One region of the Streptomyces sp. NPDC003247 genome, then DNA from elsewhere that is predicted to be linked to it. Evidence: riboswitches for the same ligand, from Rfam matches in the RefSeq annotation. Region 1 holds a riboswitch; the other holds the start of a gene.
What was found. Region 1 has a riboswitch for cobalamin ahead of ACFYWQ_RS16080 (energy-coupling factor ABC transporter permease). Riboswitches for the same ligand answer to the same signal wherever they lie in the genome.
Positions count from the first base shown of each region.

Region 2: linked by a shared signal. The riboswitch ahead of ACFYWQ_RS14175 (ABC transporter substrate-binding protein) and the one ahead of ACFYWQ_RS16080 (energy-coupling factor ABC transporter permease) in region 1 are both predicted to bind cobalamin.

Region 1 is NZ_JBIAPF010000004.1:553,229-556,553, reverse strand. Features, by position in the region: gene ACFYWQ_RS16095 (energy-coupling factor ABC transporter ATP-binding protein) at 1-178, opposite strand, end outside; gene cbiQ (cobalt ECF transporter T component CbiQ) at 175-924, opposite strand; gene ACFYWQ_RS16085 (energy-coupling factor ABC transporter substrate-binding protein) at 930-1,373, opposite strand; gene ACFYWQ_RS16080 (energy-coupling factor ABC transporter permease) at 1,370-2,077, opposite strand; cobalamin riboswitch at 2,107-2,290, opposite strand; gene ACFYWQ_RS16075 (PP2C family protein-serine/threonine phosphatase) at 2,485-3,325, opposite strand, start outside.
Region 2 is NZ_JBIAPF010000004.1:103,121-106,445, reverse strand. Features, by position in the region: gene ACFYWQ_RS14190 (alpha/beta hydrolase fold domain-containing protein) at 1-245, shown strand, start outside; gene ACFYWQ_RS14185 (hypothetical protein) at 435-641, opposite strand; gene ACFYWQ_RS14180 (YnfA family protein) at 745-1,080, opposite strand; cobalamin riboswitch at 1,470-1,683, shown strand; gene ACFYWQ_RS14175 (ABC transporter substrate-binding protein) at 1,739-2,794, shown strand; gene ACFYWQ_RS14170 (FecCD family ABC transporter permease) at 2,791-3,325, shown strand, end outside.

The sequences.
Region 1 (3,325 bases):
CGGCGCGCGGCCGCAGTCCGCCGCTGAGCAGCCGCATCAGGGTCGTCTTGCCGCTGCCGTTGCGGCCGAGCAGGGCGAGCGCGCGGCCCTCGCGGACCGCGAAGTCGAGGCCGTCGAGCACGGCCGGGCCGTCCTCGTACGCAAAGGAGACGCCCCGCAGGGCCACCGGCTCGCTCATGACAGGGGCCCTTCCAGGACGAGGGTGAGGGCGGCCACCGCTGCGAGGAGCGCGCAGCTCGCGGCCGTGAAGCGGACGGAGACGCGGGCCTCGGGCACCAGGACGCGCAGGGTGCCGTCGTAGCCGCGTCCGGCGAGCCCGGTCTGGAGCCGCGCCGCCCGGTCGAAGGCCCGCACGAAGGCGGTGGCGCCGAGCCCCGCCAGGGAGCGCCACTCGGCGGCCCGCGAGGTGTGCCCGAGCCGGGCCGCCTGGGCCTCCCGGATCCGCCGCACGGAGTCCAGCAGCAGGAAACTCATGCGGTACGTGACCAGGGCGACGTCCACGACCGGCGCGGGCACGCCGGCCCGCACCAGCCGCGGCAGCAGGTCGGACACCGGGGTGGTGAACGCGAACAGCAGCACGCCGAGGGAGGCTGCCGAGGTGCGCAGCATCAGCTCCCCGGCCCGCGCGGGCCCGCCGTCGGCCAGGCCCACGAAGGCGCCGGGCCCGCCCACCCGCACCAGCAGGGGCAGGGCACCGGTGACGCAGAAGCCCAGCGGCACCCGGTAGGCGCGCCACAGCCGGCGGGCCGGCACCCCCGCCGGGCCCAGCAGCAGGGCGAGCGCCGTCACCAGCACCAGGGCCGCGCCCGGCCAGGGCGGCAGGGAGATCGCGAGCAGGGTCAGCCCGAGTCCGAGTACGGCCTTGTCCACGGGGTGGCGGCGGCGCCAGCGGCTGCTGTGCGCCGCCGCGTCGATCGGCAGCACGAGGGTCAGGCCCGTCCGCGCGCGGACTCTCCGGCGCCACCGGGGGCGCCGTCCGCGGGCGCGGTCGCCTCCGCACGCCCCGAGCCGTCCGCGCCGTCGTCCGGGACCGTCCGGTGCGCGGCCCCCGGGGCGTCCGCCAGGGCCCTCGCCCGCTGTTCGCCCTGCCGCCGGCCCCGGCGCAGGCCGAAGTAGTAGGCGAGGACGCCCGCGCCCAGGGCGGCCTGGACGGCGAACAGCGCCGACTCGATCTCACCGGACGGCGGCTCGTACAGCGGGGAGAACCACGGTTCGTAGTCCGGTTCGATCTCGGTGATCGCCGTCTCCGCCTCGGCGTCGGAGCCCGCGAACGGCTCCTTCTTGCCGTCGCCCAGGCCCAGGGCCAGCGGCAGCACCGCGAGGGCGACCACCACGAGCAGCAGCAGGGCGTTGATCCTCGTGTTGCGGCTCACCGGGCCACCGCCTCCGTCCCGGTCGGCTGCGCCGTCCGCCGCCCGGTGACGAGCACGCCGAGCCGGGTCAGTTCGCCCTTGCTGGACTGCACCAGAAGGCGCATCACGAGGACGGTGAGCAGGCCCTCGCTCACCGCGAGCGGGATCTGCGTGACGGCGAAGACGGAGCCGAACGTGCCGAGCGCGCCCAGGAACCCGCTGCCCGGGTCGGGGAACGCCAGCGCCAGCTGCACGCTGGTGACGCAGTACGTCGACAGGTCGGCGACGAACGCGCCGGAGAACACCGTGACCATCAGCGGCACGCCGAACCGCCGCAGCAGCCGGTACGTGCCGTAACCGGCCCAGGGCCCGGCGATCGCCATCGAGAAGGCGTTGGCGCCGAGCGTGGTCAGCCCGCCGTGCGCGAGCAGCAGCGCCTGGAAGAGCAGGGTGATGGTGCCCAGCACCGTCATGACCGGCGGCCGGAAGAGGATCGCGCCCAGGCCGGTCCCGGTGGGATGCGAGCAACTGCCGGTCACCGAGGGCAGCTTGAGAGCGGACAGGACGAACGTGAAGGCGCCGGAGGCGCCGAGGAGGAGCGTGCTCTCCGGGTGCTCGCGCACCTCACGGCTCAGGGCGCGGACTCCGTGGACGACGAACGGCGCCGACGCGACGCCCCAGGCGACCGCGTGCGCCGGAGGAAGGAAACCCTCGGCTATGTGCATGGCTCAGCAGACCCTCTCCAGCACCTCGTGGATGGTTGACGCGCCTTGGCCGGTCTCCTGGCTGACGGGTACCACCGCCCGTGCTCCGCCTTCCCGGGTCCGAGGACCCAGTGGCTGCCCGCGAGGGCCGGAGCCGGACTTCCCGATCACAGTGGCGAGGGCCGCACCGGCATCACACCGGATTTCCCGTTCACCAAGGCGTGGTGACAGTAGTGCGCGGAACGGGGCGGTGACAAGCGGCAACGGGGGCGCGCGAACGGCGGGCGGCGGCTCACGCCCCGGCGCACAGCCGCCCAGGACACGCCGCCCGAACAGCCGCGCGCCTCCCGGCCCGAGTCCGCCGCGCACGGCGTCCGCCGCCAGCCGACGCGCCCCACGGGCCCACCGCCCCCCGCCGCTCCCCCGGATCAGCGCCCCCGCCAGTCCAGGCAGACCACCAGGGCGTCGTCCTCCGGGGTGCGTTCGCCGCGGTGGCGGGTCAGTTCGCGCAGGACGGCGTGCGGTACCTCGGCCGCGGGCAGCAGGCGGGTGGCCTGGATCGCCCGGGCGAGGGGGGCGTCGCCGTACGTCTCTCCGCCGGGGGAGGCGACCGCGTGCACGCCGTCGCTGACGAAGACGAGGCGGTCACCGGGCTCGGCGTGCACCTCCTGCTCCACGTAGTCGGTCTCCTCGAACATGCCGAGCGGCAACTGGGCGTCGAGGGGGATCCGTTCCACCCGGCCGTCGCGCAGCCTCAGCATCCGCGGGGAGCCGGCGTCCACCACCCGGGCGCGTCCCGTCGTGAGGTCGAGGTCGAGCATGAGGACGGACAGGTAGCTGCGGCCCCGGTAGTGGGCGTGCACGGCCTGGTCGGCGAGCGCCGCCTGGTCGGCCAGGGACAGCCCGGCCCGCCGGGCGTTGCGCAGCGCGGTGATGGCCAGGCCGGTCAGCAGGGACGCCTCCGTGCCCTCGCCCATGCCGTTGGTGACGTACAGCATCAGGCGGTCGGCCGTCACCGACCAGTCGTAGTTGTCGCCGAAGACCGCGTAGGCGGGCTCCAGTTGCGCGCCCAGATCGAACTCGGGGCGGCTGCACGACCGGCCCGGGAGCAGGTGCCACTGCATCTCGGCCGCCAGGGTGAGCCGGTCCTTGCGTCTCGCCTGGACATAGAGGTCGGTGTCCCGGTCGGCCACGACCAGCTCGTGCCCGAGCGCCCGGGCGATCTCCGCGAGTTCGGCCGGCACGTCGCCGGCCGGCTCCGGCAGGGTC
Region 2 (3,325 bases), 450 kb from region 1:
TGCCGGCGGACGCGATGCCCGGGGCGGCGAACCTGGACGACCTGCCCCCGACCGGTGTCGTCCTCTCCGAGTTCGACGACCTCCGGCCGTCCGGCGAACTCCTCGCCCGGCAACTGGACGAGCGCGGTGTCCCGGTCCGGACGTACCTCGCGGCGGGCATGACGCACGGCCACCTGAACCGCGGCCCCTCCCTCAAGGAGGTCGACCGGTCGCTCGACTTCTTCGCGAGCTTCCTCTCCGGCTGACGGGCCCGCCGTCGTCCCCGGGGAGTACCGGGTCCTCCTCCTGCGGGAGGACCCGGGCGCGCCGGCTCGTGCCCTGCCACCAGGCCACAGTGCCCGCACCGGCACGATGCCCCGGCGCCCCCCGCCACGCCAGGCTGGTCGTCCACCCGACACCAGATCTGGAGATCCGTTTCCCGTGGCCACCTCGCTCTACCGGTGGGGCCGGACCGCCTTCCGGCGGCGCCGGCTCGTGACGTTGTTGTGGGCGGTGCTGCTCTGCGCCGTCGGGGCGGGCGCCGCCACGGCACCCGCCGCCTCCGACGACGGCACGTCCTTCATGCCCGGCATCGACTCCACGCCCGCGACCGCGCCCAGTTCGTCGTCATCGCCTACCAGAGCGGCCTGGTCACCCCGCACCCGCACATCCGACCCCACGGCGGCCGGTGACACACGTGCGTCCGGCGCGAGCCGCGGCGGCACCGCCCCCGCCGGCTCGCCCGGCCGACGACGGCGGGCCGGCTCACCGCGCCCGTGGCGCGTACATGATTACGGCCATGCCGGCGAGGCAGACCAGGGCGCCGACGACGTCGTAGCGGTCGGGACGGTAGCCGTCGGCGACCATGCCCCAGGCGATCGATCCGGCGACGAAGACACCGCCGTAGGCGGCGAGGATGCGGCCGAAGTTCTCGTCGGTCTGGAAGGTGGCCACGACGCCGTACAGGCCCAGCGCGATCACGCCCGCCCCGGCCCAGACCCAGCCCCGGTGCTCGCGGACGCCCTGCCAGACGAGCCAGGCCCCGCCGATCTCGAACAGGGCGGCGACGACGAACAGGGCGACGGAACGGGCGACAGTCATGGGGCGACCCTATCGACCGGGCCGCTGCCGCGATCTCCGGCCGACCCTGAGGAGCCGTCGGGCCGTACAGGCGGCGGACGCCGGGGCCAGGACCGCCCGCGCGCCGGGTCCCGGACCGCCCGCGCGCGCCGGGTGCCGGGGCCGCGCCCGCAGCGGACGCCGGACTGCCTGTGCACCGGGCGCTTGCTTCCGGACCGTGTCCGCAGCGGACGCCTGCTCCCGGACCGTGCCCGTGCCCGTGGCCGACGCCCGTGATCTGGCCGTGAACCGGGCGCCTGCTTCCGGACCGCCCGCGCACCGGGCGCCTGCTCCCGGACCGTGCCCGCAGAGGACGCCTGCTCCCGGACCCTGCCCGCGGCCGACGCCGTGATCTGGCCGTACCGGTGGCTTGATAGCCTGCCGAGGCCAGTCGAGCCACATCCGAGGCCAGGGAATCCGGTGCGAATCCGGAACTGACGCGCAGCGGTGAGGGGGACGGGCGGGGCACGCGTGCCACTGGGAAGGGGACGGGCCGGCCGGCGGGCCGGTGCGGCACCGCACCGGGAAGGCGCCCCGCGCGGACGAACCCGAGTCCGAAGACCTGCTGGCACCGCCACGCCCCAGGGCGTGGCGGACGTCCGCAGGCCAGGCTCCGCGTACGAGCCCCGACACCCGAGGCATGCCCGTGCTCCGTTCCACACCGCCGCGCGCCCCGCGCACCGTAGCCCTCCTGCTCGCCCCCGCCCTCCTGCTCACCGCCTGCGGAGGCTCCGGCGGATCCGCCGCAGGAGGGGAGAAGGCCACCGCCGGTTACCCGCGCACGATCGTCGACTGCGGGCACCGCGTCACGCTGGAGTCGGCACCCCGGCGGGCCGTCTCCCTCAACCAGGGCACCACCGAGATCCTGCTCTCCCTCGGCCTCCAGGACCGCATGGCCGGCACCGCCACCTGGACCGACCCGGTGATGAAGGGACTGGAGAAGGCCAGCGCGTCCGTGCCGCGGCTGGCCGAGAACAACCCGTCCTTCGAGAAGGTGCTGGACGCCGAACCGGACTTCGTCACCGCCTCGTTCGTCTCCACCCTCGGCAAGGGCGGCGTCGCCACGCGCGAGCAGTTCGAGGAGCTGGGCGTGCCCACCTACGTCTCGCCGTCCGACTGCTCGGAGGGCAAGGACAACGACAGCGGCGGCGACGGCTCCCGCAGCGAGCCGCTCACCCTCGACGCCGTGTACGGCGAGATACGCGACCTGGCCCGCGCCTTCGACGTCGAGGCGCGCGGCGAGAAGCTCGTGGCGAGCCTCCAGGAACGGGTGCGCGAGGCCACCGCCGCACTGGACGCCTCCGGCGTCTCCCTCATGTACTGGTTCGCCAACTCCGAGTCGCCCTACCTCGCCGGCTGCTGCGGCGCCCCCGGCGCCATCACCCGGGCCGTCGGCGCGGAGAACGCCTTCTCCGACACACACGACGAATGGCCGCAGATCAACTGGGAGACGGTCGCCGACCGTGACCCCGACGTCATCGTCCTGGGCGACCTGAGCCGCAGGTCGCAGACGGCGGAGACCGCCGAGGCCAAGATCCGCTTCCTGGAGACCGACGCCGCCACCCGCAACCTCACCGCCGTGAAGAAGAAGCGGTACATCCTGCTCAGCGGCCAGGCCATGAACCCGTCGATCCGCACGGTCGAGGGCATCGAACAGGTCGCCGCCGGACTGCGCTCGTTCGGGCTCGCCGGGTGAGGCTGCGCGACACGCTCGTGACGGCCTGCGGCCTGCTCGTCCTCGCCGCCTCGGTCGCCGTCGCCGTGACGATCGGCCCGGCCGACATCTCCGCCTCGGACGTGTGGGCGTCGGTCGCCGCCCGTCTCGGGGCGGGGGAGAGCCGGCTGGCGCCGCTGCGCGACGGCATCGTCTGGAACCTGCGCATGCCCCGCACGATGCTCGCCGCCGTCTGCGGGGCGGGACTCGCGCTGTGCGGGGCGGTGATGCAGTCGCTGCTGCGCAACCCGCTCGCGGACCCCTTCGTGCTCGGGGTGTCCTCGGGGGCCTCCACCGGCGCGGTCGCCGTGGTCGTGCTCGGCGTGGGCGGCGGCGCGGTGTCCCTGTCGGGGGGCGCGTTCGCCGGGGCGCTGGTGTCCTTCGGGCTCGTCCTGCTGCTGAGCCACAGCCTCGGCGGCAGCACCGACCGCGTCGTCCTCTCCGGCGTCGCGGCGATGCAGCTGTTCTCCGCGCTGACCTCCTTCACCGTGCTCACCTCGGCCGACGCCGAGA